2 regions of the Paenibacillus sp. FSL H7-0442 genome follow, and region 2 is predicted to be linked to the other one. Evidence: riboswitches for the same ligand, from Rfam matches in the RefSeq annotation. Region 2 holds a riboswitch; the other holds the start of a gene.

Evidence for each region. A riboswitch is a leader RNA that binds a small molecule or an ion and turns the genes downstream of it on or off. The one in region 2 is predicted to bind glycine.
Region 1: another riboswitch for glycine. It lies ahead of sdaAB (L-serine ammonia-lyase, iron-sulfur-dependent subunit beta); the one in region 2 lies ahead of MHH57_RS19260 (sodium:alanine symporter family protein).

The regions. Positions count from the first base shown of each region.
Region 1 covers NZ_CP151963.1:427,988-436,255, forward strand. The annotation lists gene MHH57_RS01905 (Ig-like domain-containing protein) at 1-581, shown strand, start outside; gene sdaAA (L-serine ammonia-lyase, iron-sulfur-dependent, subunit alpha) at 742-1,641, opposite strand; gene sdaAB (L-serine ammonia-lyase, iron-sulfur-dependent subunit beta) at 1,631-2,320, opposite strand; glycine riboswitch at 2,443-2,536, opposite strand; gene MHH57_RS01920 (DUF6359 domain-containing protein) at 2,863-4,467, shown strand; gene MHH57_RS01925 (ABC transporter ATP-binding protein) at 4,796-5,827, shown strand; gene MHH57_RS01930 (ATP-binding cassette domain-containing protein) at 5,805-6,731, shown strand; gene opp4B (oligopeptide ABC transporter permease) at 6,745-7,713, shown strand; gene MHH57_RS01940 (ABC transporter permease) at 7,742-8,268, shown strand, end outside.
Region 2 covers NZ_CP151963.1:4,378,239-4,386,506, reverse strand. The annotation lists gene MHH57_RS19280 (beta-glucoside-specific PTS transporter subunit IIABC) at 1-1,265, opposite strand, end outside; gene MHH57_RS19275 (PRD domain-containing protein) at 1,498-2,340, opposite strand; gene MHH57_RS19270 (LacI family DNA-binding transcriptional regulator) at 2,574-3,545, opposite strand; gene MHH57_RS19265 (glycoside hydrolase family 1 protein) at 3,759-5,216, shown strand; glycine riboswitch at 5,382-5,458, shown strand; glycine riboswitch at 5,477-5,571, shown strand; gene MHH57_RS19260 (sodium:alanine symporter family protein) at 5,731-7,149, shown strand; gene MHH57_RS19255 (iron-containing alcohol dehydrogenase) at 7,207-8,268, opposite strand, start outside.

The DNA of each region.
Region 1 (8,268 bases), 1.8 Mb from region 2:
TCAAAGCGAATGGTAGTGGTAAGGCAACTGTGACTGCTTCATATGGCAAGCAAAACATTACGTTTACGGTAGAAGTGGACGTAGCGCAAAAGATTGAAGCGGATGCAATCGCGCTATCGCTCAAATCTGGAGATCAAAAAACCATCGCGATTGTGGTTAAATCGAGCGATGGTAAAGAAAAGGATGTTACAACCCAAGCTGAATGGAAAACGTCCAATTATAAGGTAGCCACTGTTAAAAAGGGTCAGGTTACCGCGGTCAGCTACGGTAAAGCTAACATTCAGGCGAAGTTCGGCGGGAAGATCATCAGCGTACCTGTAGATGTTGATACGCTTAAATATTTGCAAACAGACGAAGTCGCCTTGAATTTGAAGGCAGGACAGCTGGCTAAGGTTACGGCTACAGCCACGTATAAGGATGAGTCGGAGAAGGATGTTTCCAAACCGGCTGTCTGGTCCTCGTCCAGAATTATTGTGGCGACCGTCAAAGACGGTAACATTAAGGCACAGGGCAAGGGCAAAGCAGTAATTACTGTGAAATATGCAGGTAAAATGACGAAGATACAGGTAACCGTTCAGTAATCTGTAACCCGACTAAAAAGAAAAAGAGCAAGCATACGTCCAGCGACGATATGCTTGCTCTTTTCTTTATAAGGGCGAATTCTCTTTCCCTAGGACAATGTAGGGGAGAGGTAGTCGCCTTGTTTTATAGAGGAAAAGTAATTGGTTTAAAGCTTAGAAATTACGACTTATTCTTCTTGATTGATGCGTTGCGTGTAAGTGATTCGGTCAAACGCTTGCCAGTCGGCGTCTGAGCCAAGCCGCCTTTGGCGGTCTCGCGGTGCTTCGACGGCATCGCGCTGCCGACTTCAAGCATCACGTCAATGACTTCGTCAGACGGAATAGCGCTGCGCACACCCGCCAAAGCCATGTCCGCTGCGGCAAGCGCAGTCACGGCTCCCAGCCCGTTGCGCACGATGCACGGAATCTCCACGAGTCCGGCGACGGGGTCGCAAATCAGGCCGAGCGTGTTCTTAAGAGCGAGGCCCACGGCGTGAACAGCTTGTTCAGGCGTACCACCGCGCAGCTCGACCATAGCGCCAGCGGCCATCCCGATAGCTGAGCCAATCTCAGCCTGACAGCCTCCCTCCGCGCCAGAAATGAAGGAGTTGTTGGCGATCACGTAGCCAATGGCTCCAGCGGCGAATAGGCCGTTCACCATATGCTCATCATCCCAGCCGAACCGTTCCTGCGCACTGATGAACACACCAGGGATAACCCCACATGAGCCTGCGGTAGGAGTGGCGACAATGCGACCCATAGATGCATTAACCTCCGACACGGAGAGGGCATAAGCCATGGCGAGCGCGGAGGCATCACCGGAGCAGGTCTCCCCTGACCGCAGATACTCGGCCAGGCGCTTGCCGTCGCCGCCCGTCAATCCACTGCGGGATACGGTGGCTTGTGTCTGACCGCGATGAACGGCTTCCTTCATGATTTCATAATAATCAGACATTTGGCGAAAGATTTCTTCCTCCGTTGTATTCGTTTCTTGTACCTGCTCTTGAATCATCAAGCGGCCAATCGTGGTGGATTCTTCAGCGCATAAAGCGCTGATCTCATGCAGATGGCTAAACCGCATCGGATTCAGCTCCTTTTTTCAAATTAATCATCTTAATTTCATACATATGAGGTAAAGAACGCAGTTCCGCAATCAGTTCAGCTGGAGCAGAACTGTCCGTTTCAATGGCGGTGAGTGCTTCACCATCCCGGCCTTTGCGATCTACGTGCATATAGGCAATGTTAATGTGGGCCGCGCCCAGCGCTGAAGTTATTGCGCCCAATGTACCGGGCTTATCCGAGTGGAGAAGCACCAGCGTAGGCAGCTCCCCGGTCAGATTGACCCGGAATTCGTTGAGTTGCTGGACATGGATGCTGCCGCCGCCGATGGAGGAGCCCAGCAGTGTGCGCTGATCCTCGCCCTTCCACAACTCGAAACGGACGGTGTTCGGATGAGGAGCGGGGAGTCCACTGACGGCGAATTCCACGGTCATCCCGGCTTGCTCGGCCCATTGCTCGGCATCTGGAATCCGGTGATCGTCCGTATCGTAATTAAGCAGTCCTGCGATGAGCGCCAGATCCGTACCGTGTCCTTTATACGTATCGGCAAAGGAGCCGTACAGTGTCATACGGGCACGGTCAGGCTGCGCCCCGAGCCAGTGCCGGGCAACGCGTGCGAGTCGCACCGCGCCTGCGGTGTGTGAACTGGAAGGTCCGGTCATGGCCGGGCCGATAATAGAAAATACATCTTTGAAACGCATGGTGTGGCCCCCTGTATGTTCTAATACCATACTATATGGTATTTCCGCGTCTTTGCGCGGTTATGACGGTTCCTAATGCTGACGCACAATGTGAGCACAAAAAAGGACAGGATAAGGAAGTTTCCCTTATCTCTGTCCTCGTTACCTGAGAGTTTCGTGCGGTGTTCTTACCGCCTTACCCCTTGGGTGGCTTGCGCTCTCTCCAGAGTTGCGTCAGATGACGATACATGGACCTGAGAGATTATCCGCCAGCCGGGTGCTGGCGTCTTGCTCCTTCGGTGCCGCCAGAGTGTAAGCCCCCTGGACAGACTCTCCCGTCATCTTCATTCGCGTATACCGTTCTACATGTCTTTCTTAGCGTAATGTATGACGTGCTCGGTGTCAATCACAGGGTTTAATTTTTACATAAACAGGTGCATTTCCAATAAAAAAGATTAAAGTTTACATAATTATGGATGAAATCAGGAAGGAATTAGAAGATTGGCGGCTAATCTGATAGAGGACAAGTACATTTATGGAAATCATAGGAGGGATATTGACGTATGGTAAAAGGCTTGCGGTTCACAGGTTCACGCTTAAAAGGGATGCTGCATCTAGCAGCGATCGTTTCACTGCTGATCGGGATCTTCGTTCCGTTCGGTCAGGTCAAGGCAGAGGGAGCATTGACAGTAGCCGAAGCACTTCAGGGCCAAAGCAGTGGAGGTACGGTGACGGTAGAAGGTTATATCGTCGGACATGCTACCGGATCGAAAACGGCTAACTTTTCTTCTCCGTTTGCGAATGATTTTAACGTACTGATTGCCGACCAGGCCAATGAACGTAGCACGTCTAATCTATTGGATGTACAGCTGACATCCGCGTACAGAGGGCAATTTGGGCTAACAGGCCATCCTGAGCTGATTGGCAGCAAAATCCGTGTGACGGGTACACTCGGCGCCTACAATAATTTTGGTGGAGTGAAAAGCCCAAGCGCTGTTGAACTGGTGAACGGAAGCGAGCCGGGGGAACCAGGTGAACCTGGTGAACCTGAACCTGGCAACCCGGGTCAACCCGGTACTACATTGCCGGATGGAAAAGGCAAAAAGGTGCTGTTCGATAATACGCACGCACAGACCGCTGGTGCAGCAGATTGGGTCATTGAAGGCGCCTTCTCCGACTTTGCCAATGGACTGCGTAATGTAGGCTTTACGGTAGACCCATTAAATCGTCCCATTCCTTTTACTTATGGAGAGCAGGCCATAACCTATGACAAGCTGCGCCAATATGATGTGTTCATTATTGGTGAAGCGAATGTTGCCTTTAAGGCATCCGAGCAGGCTGCCCTGCTGCAATACGTGAATAACGGAGGGAGCGTCTTCTTCATCTCCGATCATTATAATGCAGATCGTAACAAAAACCGTTGGGATTCCTCCGAGGTTATGAATGGCTACCGTCGTGGAGCCTATACTAATCCGGCCAAAGGCATGACTGCAGAAGAGGCTGCATCACCGGCAATGCAAGGATTAACAAGCTCCGATTGGCTGGCGGCCAACTTTGGCGTTCGTTTCCGTTACAATGCGCTCGGTGATGTGAATGCTACCGACATTGTAGCCGCAGATCAATCTTTCGGTATTACCAAGGGTGTGCGCTCGATTGCCATGCATGCAGGATCTACGCTGGCTATTATTGATCCTACCAAGGCTAAAGGCATTGCTTACATCCCTTCAGGCACGAAAAAATGGGGTAATGCGGTAGATCAGGGGGTTTATAACGGCGGGGGCCGTGCGGAAGGACCTTATGCCGCTATCTCCAAGGTAGGCCAAGGCAAGGCAGCATTCATCGGTGATTCTTCCCCTGTAGAAGATGCTACACCGAAATATGTGCGTGAGGAAAACGGACAGTCGAAGAAGACATATGATGGCTTCAAAGAAGTGGATGATTCAACCTTCCTGGTGCAAACGGTTCAATGGCTTGCATGGAAGCAGGACTACACGAAATTGTCCGATGTGGCAGGTTTGACTCTGGATCAACCAACGAAGCTTCTGCCATTCGAAGAGCCTGCGGCGTCCACGGAACCACAGCCTGAGCCTTGGTCTGCTCCGGCAGCAGGCTACAAATGGTACGATCCTAGAACATTCAAGTCTGGCTCCTATGGAGCGGCTTCGTAAATTATATTGTCAGGAGCTCAATGTGAGCTTGGGTTAGTTAGTCGTTTGATCCCTGCTGAGGGATCAGGCGACTTTTTTTGTGATGAAAATTAACCTGTGGTTGGTTATTTCATTACATTTTGTGCCAGAAAGGCCGCACTATTGCTGGATCATTGATTTTTTAAATGATGTTGATAGCATAATCTTAATTGATATATCCATATACTGGTGATAGGATGTATTCAAATTATTCCGACAAAAACGGTATGTAATGTTCATGAGAGGTTTTAAACATCAAACATGGTGAGAATAAGCGGGACAAGACCATGGAGAATGGAGGAAGCGCGCATTGAATACCGAACCTGTGTTGGAAATTAAAGGATTATCCGTATCTTTTCGCATCCAGGATCAATATCACCCCGCAGTCGACCATCTGGATCTGACGGTCAACCCCAATGAAGTGCTGGCTGTAGTCGGAGAATCCGGCTGTGGCAAAAGCGCGTTAGCGCTTTCGATCCCGCAACTGCATGACATGGAACGCACGCGTGTAGAGGGGGAGGTCTTTTTTAAAGGAACGGACTTGAACCGTCTTTCCTCAGGGCAAATGAATAAAATCCGCGGAGCGGGAATTGGCATGATCTTTCAGGACCCGTTGACAGCACTCAACCCGTTGATGAGCATTGGCAAGCAGATTGAGGAAAATCTTGATTATCATACGTCACTATCTACGAAGCAAAAAAGGGAACGTGTGCTGGAGCTGCTGGAAAGTGTAGATATACCGAATCCAGTGCGTGTGTATGATCAGTATCCGCATGAACTGTCAGGAGGGATGCGGCAGCGTGTGATGATCGCGATTGCCATAGCTTGCCGACCTTCTCTTATTATTGCAGATGAGCCGACGACTGCGCTCGATGTAACGATCCAATCGCAAATTCTCGACTTGCTCAAACAACTTCAACAGGAGACTGGGAGCGGTATTATCCTGATTACGCACGATCTTGGTGTTGTGGCAGAAGTAGCCGACCGCGTGGTGGTCATGTATGCCGGAGAAATCGTGGAGAGCGCTGATGTTTTTGAATTATTCAGGCATCCACAGCATCCGTATACGCGTTCTTTGCTTGCTTCCATGCCGGGATCGCATACCAAGGGGGAATCACTGCATGTCATCGGCGGCATTGTTCCCTCATTACAAGATATCCCCCGCAATAGCTGCCGCTTTGCTCCACGTATTCCCTGGATTCAGCAGAGGGTGCATGAAGACCATCCCCAATTAAATGAAATTTCCCCTGGACATTGGGTCCGTTGTACATGTTATCAGCATTTTCATTTTGAAGACGAGGCAAAGGGGGAGGCTGCTCATGGCACTACTGGAGTTAAATGATTTGAGGGTGCACTATCCGGTGCGCGGTGGTTTCTTCCAGCGTGTTATCGATCAGGTGAAAGCAGTGGATGGCGTGTCGATCAGCATTGAGGCAGGCCAGACCTACGGGCTGGTGGGGGAATCTGGCTGTGGGAAAACGACGACAGGCAGGACGATCATCGGTCTAAATAAGCTGACGAGCGGACGGATTTTGTTTAAAGGAAAGGACCTTGCAGCTCTAAGTAGTAACAATCGTCATCCATTGCGTAGAGATATTCAGATGATTTTTCAGGACCCATACTCTTCGCTTAACCCGCGTAAGCGCGTATTGGATGTCATTGCTGAACCGCTGCGAAATTTTGAAAGGCTGAGTAGTGAGGAAGAACGGAGAAAAGTACAGACGTTGCTGGAAAAGGTCGGCTTGAACGCCGATGCAGCCTATAAATATCCGCATGAATTTTCCGGGGGGCAACGACAGCGGATCGGGATCGCGCGTGCGCTGACATTAAACCCCAAGCTGATCATTGCTGATGAGCCAGTGTCAGCACTGGACGTTTCCGTGCAGGCACAGGTGCTTAATTTTATGAAGGATGTGCAGCAGGAATTTAATTTGACGTATTTGTTCATCAGCCATGATTTAGGTATTATCCGCCATATGTGCGACCAAATCGGTATTATGTATCGGGGCCGTCTAGTGGAGCAGGGGAGCGAGCAAGATATTTATGAGCGTCCACAGCATCTGTATACCCAGCGCCTCATTGCAACCATTCCCAATATTGATCCTACAAAACGGCTGGAAAATGCTCGAAAAAGGCGAATGCTTTTATCCTCCTACAAAACAGAGCTACCCAAACATCTAGACGCGAGTGGAAAACCGTTTGCACTAAAATCAGTAAGTCCATCCCATCAAGTCGCACTACCATAAGGGGGGTACAGAAATGTGGAAATTTACACTGCGTCGGCTGCTGGTTATGATCCCTCAACTTTTTGCACTGAGCGTGCTTATATTTTTCCTGGCTAAGGCTATGCCGGGGGATGCCCTGACAGGACTTATTACTTCGACACCCAATCTGAATCCGGCCGCACTGGAAGAGCAGCGACAAAGACTGGGACTGAATGACCCGGTGTGGATGCAGTATGGGAACTGGCTCGTCCAGCTTGCTCACGGGGATCTGGGCAAATCTTATGTACATAAAATTAGCGTTACCGATCTGATTGGCAGCCGTCTGGGGAACACGTTCTTTCTGGGCGTAGTCATTCTGGTTCTGACGTATCTGATCGCCATCCCGCTCGGCGTACTCAGCGGTCGTTATCAGCATAGTCTGCTGGACAAAACCGTAGTGGGCTATACCTATCTCAGCTTTGCGACACCTCTATTTATACTCGCGTTGTTGCTGCTGTACGTATTCGGATTCAGGCTCGGCTGGTTTCCAACCAGCGGCAGTGTGGATGTAGGCGTGGAGCCGGGGACATGGGCATATTACGTGAACAAGTCGTATCATCTCATTTTACCGGCGGTTACAGGCGCATTGCTCAGTACAACGGCTACGATTCAGTATTTGCGCAATGAGGTCATTGACACAAGACTGAAGGATTTTGTGAAAACAGCGCGTTCCAAAGGGGTACCCGAAGGTAAAATTTATTCCCGCCATATTTTCAAAAACTCTCTATTGCCGATTGCTGCCTTTTTGGGCTATGACCTGACGGGAGTAATTGCAGGCAATATTTTTCTTGAATCTATTTTCGGTTATCCGGGGTTGGGCCAATTATTTCTCCAGTCCATCACTCAACGGGATTTTTCAGTCGTGAACGCGCTGGTCATGATCTCTGGCTTCTTGGCGCTATTAGGAACTCTTTTATCTGATGTCATCCTAAGCAAAGTCGATCCCCGCATTCGAATTGAATAGCGAACAAGTCTAGAGAAAGGGAGGGATTATGGTGTCTATACAGGTGGAGGAGGTCTTCACGCCGGAAATCATTCATAAATCACCATCCAGTTGGTCTGTACTGCGTCGTGAGCTGGTGCGTGACAAAATGTCCTTGGTTTCCATTGGTTTTGTAATTCTGTTCTTGATCTTTATATATGCCTCTGTCCTGTTTGTAAATCAGGATGTAGTCACGACGGTCGATTTGGGCGCGATCCGTGAAGCTCCAGGCTCAGTGCATTGGCTGGGGACAGATCGAGCGGGCAGGGATATTTTCGGTCAGCTGGTCATTGGAGCCCGCAATTCCTTCACCATCGGCTTTACGATTACATTGTTATCCGCGGCTATTGGCTTAACGTTAGGTTTGCTGGCTGGTTTTTATGGGGGACTGGTCGATAACATCATCATGCGAATCATTGATTTTATTCTGGTGCTTCCGTTTTTGATGCTGGTCATCGTATTTGTCAGCATTGTACCCAAAAGCGGCATAGGGTCCTTTATTTTCATTATGACTGCCTTTTTATGGATTGGGAAAGC
Region 2 (8,268 bases):
CCAGCTCCAAAATAAGTTGGCAGCGCCAGTAAACTAGGCAGGGAGAAGGATTTTGCAGTCGCTCCGCCAGAAGCGATAATAGCGCCCCCAATACCACCGGATATGCAAGCATAAATGAAAGGTTTTTTCAATTTCAAAGTTACACCATAAATCGTTGGTTCTGTAATCCCGAATACAGCCGCCAGTGTAGAGGAACCCGCCAAAGCCTTCATTTGAGTATTTCGTGATTTCAGGAATACCCCCAGTGTTGCACCGGCTTGAGAAAGTACGGCTGCTGTAAGCATTGGAAGCATCGTGTCATAACCCAATGTTTGAATATTGGACAGCATAATAGGAACGAAGCCCCAATGTACACCGAAAATAACAAACACTTGCCAGAATGCACCAGCCACAGCTCCGGCGATCAATGGGCTTAAATTGTATACCCATGTAAAACCGTTCGCCAAGCCTTGACTGATCAGGTTACCGACTGGACCAAAGGCCAAAAACGTCAACGGAACAACAACTAGCAGTGATAGCATAGGGACGATAATGTTTTTAACCGATTGATGAACAAAGGAATTAAACCAACGTTCCACATAGGACTGTACCCATACCGCGAGAATAATTGGGATTACGCTGGAACTGTATTTTATCAGAATGATTGGAATCCCGAGAAAAGCCAGTTTTGCCGGATGATCCACCGCTGCAATAACATCCGGGTACACGAGTGCTCCAGCAACTGCGACCGATACAAAGGCATTTGTCTTAAATTTACGGGACGAAGTAATAGCCAGGAATATAGGCAAGAAATAAAATACGCTGTCCGAAGCGGCGTTCAAAATGAGATACGTACCGCTTGTAGTATCAATCCAATGAAGCGACGCAATTAAGGCCATAATCCCTTTGAGCAAACCTGCTCCGGCAAGAGCACCCAAGAGAGGTGAGAAAATGCTGGAAATGATATCGACCGCTTTGCCGAGAACATTTGTTTTTTCGGAAGATTCTTCCTTTTTGGCATTAGGATTGTCTGCATCCTGCAAATTCGTTTCTGCCATCATATGCTCAAATACTTGACCTACATTGTTGCCGATGACCACTTGGAACTGGCCGCTGCTTTCCACCACTGTAATGACACCAGGTGTTGCTTCCAGTGCAGCTTTGTCTGCTTTTGTGCGATCTTTTAATTTAAATCTCAAGCGTGTAGCGCAATGGAATACGGAATTGACATTCTCTTCGCCGCCAACGAGAGTCACTATTTTTTTAGATAGTTCTTTATCACTCATATTTAGAACTCCTTATGGGTTATTCTTGCTACTGATAGGGTTTACCGTTTACATTTGTTGCTAAGATGCGCCGGCATGCATCTTTTTAACCTTGTAAACAAGAAAAACCTAAACTCGTGGTGAAAACTGCGCACTCTTCCTATAAGGGAACGTCGATTTCACCATCAGTTTAGGTTTTGCCTGCCTTACCAGTCACAATCCATGAACGATGAGGGGTATGAAGTTGTTAGTCTTATATGTTATTACGCTCAGTTACCCGATGAATATGGATAGTTAGATATACGTATTCATCCTTGCTTAAATATTGATCGTATGTTTTTTCCAGATACTCATTGATCTTTTGGGCGCAAGCAAAAGCTTCGGCATACGTCTGCTTCACCTGGTTGTACAAGAATTCTTCACCACTGTGAATGACTTCTTTACGAATCACTCGCATCGCAAAATATTGCAAATGTGTCAAAAATCTCGAATAGCTAAAAGAAGACTCATCCAGCACAATCCCGTAATGGTACGTAATAATGTTCAATATATGTTGGACAATCTCAGTCATTTTCAGTGTAGATTTCATTTCGTTACCGTCAATCCGTGCATTCACCATATGCAATGCAATAAATCCCGCTTCATCTTCGCCCAATTTTACTCCGAGCGTATTTTCAATTTTTTGGAGAGCATCCAGTCCAACTGCAAATTCTTTTTTGTAAAAGCGTTTAATTTCATACAGCATCGCGTTTTGGAGTGCCAGTCCTTTTTCTTGCCGTTGTATGGCAAAATGAATATGGTCGGTCAACGTTAAATAAATATTATCGCTTAACTCCGTATCCAACACTTCTGTTGCATGGGTTACGATTTCATTCACGACCTCCAGATGAGATACAGGAATATCGTTCAGCAGCTCGGTTAGTTTGGCCGTGAACTCGTTTTCATTTAACATGAAAATCTTATCTATTTTATCATCATCGACTTGATCGCCAGCCACCTTTTTGAAGGAAATACCTCTTCCCATCACGATGACCTCTTTGCCTTTATCGTTTTTAGTCAATAGGACGTTGTTATTGAGCACCTTCTCAATAATCATTGAAGTTCCCCCTCCCATCCTTTACCAATAAAAAATGCCTAAGCACAATTCAATACTATTGTTAGCAATAGTACTCAATTGAACTCAGGCATTGCCCGCATCACCGGTCACAATCCTTCGATATAGTGCTATTGTAGCACAAAAAAAAGCGATTTCAACATTTTTTATTCTGTTTCGACAAAAAACATTTTATATCAAGACCCTTTTGCCTAATTTGCAAGTAAAGCGTTACCTTATGTGGTCGTACGTTCAATGAGGCTGTACTCTAGCGAATGAAGCTCCATTTGGCGTCCAATCAGCTGGGGGGAAAGCATGAAAAAAGCATTTTGTGCTTGAGCCATGATGGGATTTTGAATGGTTGTAATCCCCAACGTATGCGACAGCTCCGTGTTATCAAACCCAACAATCGCCAGATCTCCCGGTACGTTCAGCCGTTGTCTGCGTGCTTCGCAGAGAATGCCCACAGCTACATAATCGTTAGCACATAAAATAGCCTCTGGGAATTCCCCCCGATGCTGTAACAAATCCCGTACGACCTGTTCGCCATCACGGATATTATAAATTGAAGAGTGATTCCAGTGTTGCAACACTGACAGATTGTGCTCACTCATGATCTGTTCATAGGCTCGTTGTCTGCTATGGGTATTGATGCTGCTCGGACGACCAAAAGCATTGGCTATACGGGTATAGCCTTTTTGTATCAAATGCTTTAATGCTAGCATGTAACCTTCATATTGATCCATTGCCACGGAGCGAATATCGGTATGCTCCATTCGTTGCCAGGCCACGATCGGGCCATATTTACAATAGGTACTCAAAAAATCAGTGTCATTCACGCAGGAAATGATGACCAGCGCGTCGACTCTTTTTCTTTTTAAATCTTCAAAAGCTTGAAGCTCTTTCTTTTTGTCTTCTCCCGAAGTATAAATAATGGTCTGGAATTCATATTGTCCGGCGATTTCTACAAAGCTGTCCAGAAAAGCAAGAACAATTTCATTAATCGTTGAAGTGATGATACCAATCTGAAGCGTCTGACCCTTGGATAGGGAAATGGCATTCCGATTAGGAACATAATCTAATTCCTGCATGATTTTCAAAATCTTAGCTCTTGTTTCATGACTGACATGGGGGGACTGATTTAATACTCTGGATACCGTAGCCTTGGAAAAGCCCGCCAGTTTTGCAATTTGATCAAGATTCGACATGGTGCTTCTCCTCACATAAGAAAAAAATACTTGACATGAAACGCGTTACAACAATTAGGATGCTTATGAGGGCATTACATCTATTTTAAAGCATCTGTCAATGCATTTCAAAGGAGAACGGTTACCGTTAGGTATGGATTCACATTTGCAGCATTTGATGGGATTACTTAGGCCAAAGTAAAAATCTTATATACGGAAAGAGGTCTTTATACCATGACGAAGATGCTAAAAGGATTTCCGAAAAACTTCTTGTGGGGCGGGGCAACTGCAGCCAACCAATTGGAAGGTGCTTTTGACGTAGATGGAAAAGGCTTGTCCAGCGCAGACATGATTGCTTATGTACCCAAAGCGGAACGTAAGAACGATCACGCTATAGAGATTTCGTCCGAGCGACTCGAAGACATTTTGGCAGGCAAAGTCAATGCCCGTTTCCCAAAACGTGAAGGTGTGGACTTTTACCACCACTACAAAGAAGATATTGCATTGTTCGCTGAAATGGGCTTTAAAGTATTTCGTATGTCCATCCACTGGTCGCGGATTTTCCCGAATGGCTATGATCACGAACCGAATGAAGCAGGATTGCAATTCTACGACAATGTATTTGATGAGCTGCGCAAATATAATATTGAGCCCTTGGTAACATTGTCACATTATGAAACACCGCTAGGTCTGACTCAGAAGTATAATGGCTGGCTGGGTCGTGAAGTCATACAGCATTACGTCAATTATGCCGAAACGGTGTTTACACGCTATAAGGATAAAGTAAAATACTGGCTGACCTTTAATGAAATCAATGTAATGACCATGAGTCCGTTCACCGGTGGCGGTGTGGTTATTGACCGTGTAGAAAACAAACAACAAGCGATATATCAAGCATTGCATCATCAATTTGTAGCTAGTGCACTGGCAACCAAACGGGGACATGAGATCATCCCGGGTGCTCAGATCGGCTGTATGTTGGCACGTATAGAAAGCTATCCACATACGTGTAACCCAGCGGATATACTGAAAGCCCAGCATGAAAATCAGATGAACCTATTCTTTACGGATGTGCATGCCCGTGGGGAATATTCCAACTATATGAATCGTTATTTTGTAGAAAATAATATTGTGATCCAGACAGAACCCGGCGATGCCGAAATTTTGAAAAATAATACGGTTGATTTTATCTCATTTAGCTACTACATGACCTTGACCGTATCGGCAGGTCCAGAAGGCGAGAAAGCAGCAGGAAACCTGATTGGCGGCGTGAAAAATCCGTATCTGCAGTCCTCCGACTGGGGATGGCAGATCGATCCGATCGGCCTGCGTGTTACACTGAATACGTTTTATGATCGCTATCAAAAGCCGCTGTTCATCGTGGAAAATGGCTTGGGTGCATATGATAAGGTGGAAGAGGACGGCTCTGTGCATGACACGTATCGCATTGATTACTTGCGTCAGCATATTGTCCAAATGAAGGAAGCGATTGCTGACGGTGTTGATCTGATTGGTTACACCAGCTGGGGCCCTATCGACCTCGTGAGCATGTCTACTTCCGAAATGTCCAAGCGCTACGGATTTATTTACGTTGATCTGGATGATGACGGTAACGGAACGCTCAAACGCTCCAAAAAAGACTCTTTTAACTGGTATAAAAATGTGATAGCAACCAATGGTGAAGAATTGTAATTTCATATCGTCTCGGGCGGGTATAGCAGAGGACATCCTAAGGATGCAATCTGCTGTACCCGCTTTTTTGATAGACATAATAATATTTCAGAGGGCTTCACAAACTTTTCACTTGTAATAAGCTGAAAGTTTTCTGTATAATGAATAAAAATTTCATATGTCTGGTTGATGTTTGCGGGAGATGGAACGAAAGTTCCGACCGAAGGGGCAAAACTCTCAGGTGCTTAGGCTGTTTACAGCCACAAGCGGGGACCGTAAACGGACAGAACTCTGGAGAGACCCTTAATTGGGCGCCGAAGGTGCACCGCAGAGAACATCTGCTTAAACTCTCAGGCAAAAGGACAGAGACGCGAATAACCTGTGACAGGGAATGCCCTAGGCTTTTTTATGAGCTATTAGAGGCAGAAACCTGCACAAGATGGTTGTATTTTTTCGTGCCTTTAACCTCTCCAGGAGTCGAATCAGCTGATTTGACTCTTTTTTGTTTTCTAATATGCTGGAGGAGCGGGTTGAAATGAATTTGGTACATGTGTTAGAAGCGATTAGCAGTTGGATATGGGGGGCGCCTCTCATCATTCTTGTCATGGGAACGGGGTTGTGGCTGACCATACGTCTGAAAATGTTGCAGGTATTCCGCCTGCCCCTGGCGATCAAGCTGATCGGTAAGGCCCCGAATGAAGGCAGCGGGGATGTAAGTAGTTTTGCGGCTTTGAGTACGGCGCTAGCGGCTACAGTTGGCACAGGAAGTATTGTCGGCGTAGCGACAGCCATTAAGCTGGGCGGGCCGGGTGCCTTGTTCTGGATGGTCGTTGCAGCCTTTTTTGGGATGGCGACGAAATATGCGGAAGGTGTACTTGCGGTAAAATACCGGGTGAAGGATCGGAATGGACAATTTTCCGGCGGCCCGATGTATTATATTGAGAAAGGTCTGGGACGCCGTTTTAAACCGCTGGCGATGCTGTTTGCTTTTTCGGGCATGCTGGTAGCGTTGTTCGGGATTGGAACGTTTCCACAGGTCAAAGCGATTGTATCTTCGACGGAAAACAGTTTTGGTGTTCCGCCCATTGTAACGGCACTGATTATTGCTATCCTCACAGGACTGGTTACTATTGGAGGACTCAAAAGTATTGCCAAGGTATCGACGAAGGTCGTTCCTTTTAAAACAGGCTTGTACGTACTGATCTGTCTCATCGTACTGATTCGGTTTGCTGACCAGCTTCCTGCCGCAATTGCGCTGGTGCTCCATTCGGCATTTTCAACTACATCGGCAACGGGCGGATTTGCCGGAGCTACGATTATGCTGGCGATGCGAAGTGGGGTAGCCAGAGGTATTTTTGCCAATGAGGCCGGATTGGGAAGCGCACCGATTGCAGCCGCAGCTGCCAAAACCAAATGGCCTGCGGAACAAGGGCTGATTTCCATGACAGGCGTGTTTATTGATACGATGGTTATTTGTGTGATGACCGGGTTGACGCTACTGGTTAGCGGTGTGTGGAGCGGGCCTACCGATGCGGGCCTGATGACTCAGCAAGCATTTTCCAGCGCATTCCCGCTGGGGGCAGAACTGCTCACAATTATTCTGATTATGTTCGCGTTCACCACCATGCTCGGCTGGAACTATTACGGGGAACGCTGTGTTGAATACTTGCTTGGCGTCAAGTGGATTAAGCCATACCGTTATCTGTTCATTCTACTCGTTGGCGGGGGCGCGTTCATTAAACTGGATGCGATTTGGCTGCTGGCAGATATCTTTAACGCAATGATGGCTTTCCCGAACCTGATTGCACTGCTCGGCTTATCAGGCATTGTCGTTGCAGAAACCCGAACCTATATGGATTCTCTGAATTCTAGTAAGAAAAAGGGCATTCTTGCAGGTGCCAGTGTAGGGGCAGCTATTCAAGTAGAAGAAAAGGGACAAACAGTTAATTCATAAATTCCAAAAGGGAGTGCCTTCAGCCATCACAGGCTTGAGGACACTCCTTTTTGAATGTTATAACGATGCACGCAAAATAGCTAAAATATCTTCCTGTTTCAGCTTTTTATAATTACCGAAGCCTCCATATTCCATTTCACGGGCTGCAATGGTTGCGATTTTTTCCAATTGCTCATCATTAATATTGTAACCGGCCAGGGTGGAAGGGGCACCGAGACTTGTCCAGAATGCACTAAGACGGTCAATACCCTCCAAAGCGATTTCTCTATCTGTTTTATCTACGGTGTCTAAGTCAAACATGCTGAGCATCAGCCGTTTCATGCGTGCAGCATCCTGATCCACCGTATGTCTCATCCAGTTGGGGAATAGGATCGCCAGACCGCCAGCATGAGGAATATCATATACAGCAGATAATGCATGTTCAATCGTATGCGAAGCCCAGTCCCCGAAGTAGCCCATTTGCAGTGTTCCGTTAAGAGCAATCGTTCCGGCATATAAAATCGTTTCGCGATGCTCGTAGTTGTGCAAATCCTCCAACAGCTTAGGTGCAGTTTCGATTACGGTTTGCAGCACGGAAAAGCACATACGATCTTGCAACGGTGTATTTTTAACATTGTGAAAATACTGTTCAAATACATGGCTCATCATATCCACCATGCCATATACCGTCTGATCACGTGGCACAGAGAAGGTGTTTTTTGGGTCCAGAATCGAGAATTTCGGATGCGTCACCGCGCTGCCCCATACGTATTTTTCGTTTGTTTCCCAGTTGGTGATAACAGAATCTGGATTCATTTCTGAACCGGTAGCGGCGAGTGTGAGGATGGTACCGAATGGCAGAGCCTGGGTAGGCATGTGCTTTTTATTGATAATATCCCACACATCGCCGTCATATTCAGCCCCTGCTGCGATGGCTTTGGTGCAATCAATAACGCTTCCGCCGCCTACTGCAAGTAAGAAGTCGATGTTTTCATTTCGGCAAATGTCGATGCCCTTCTTAACGGTGGACAAGCGCGGATTCGGCTCTACGCCGGACAATTCATGAATGTTAAGATGTAGCGGCTCTAACGCGTTTAATACCTGGTCATACAGACCATTTCGCTTGACACTTCCGCCTCC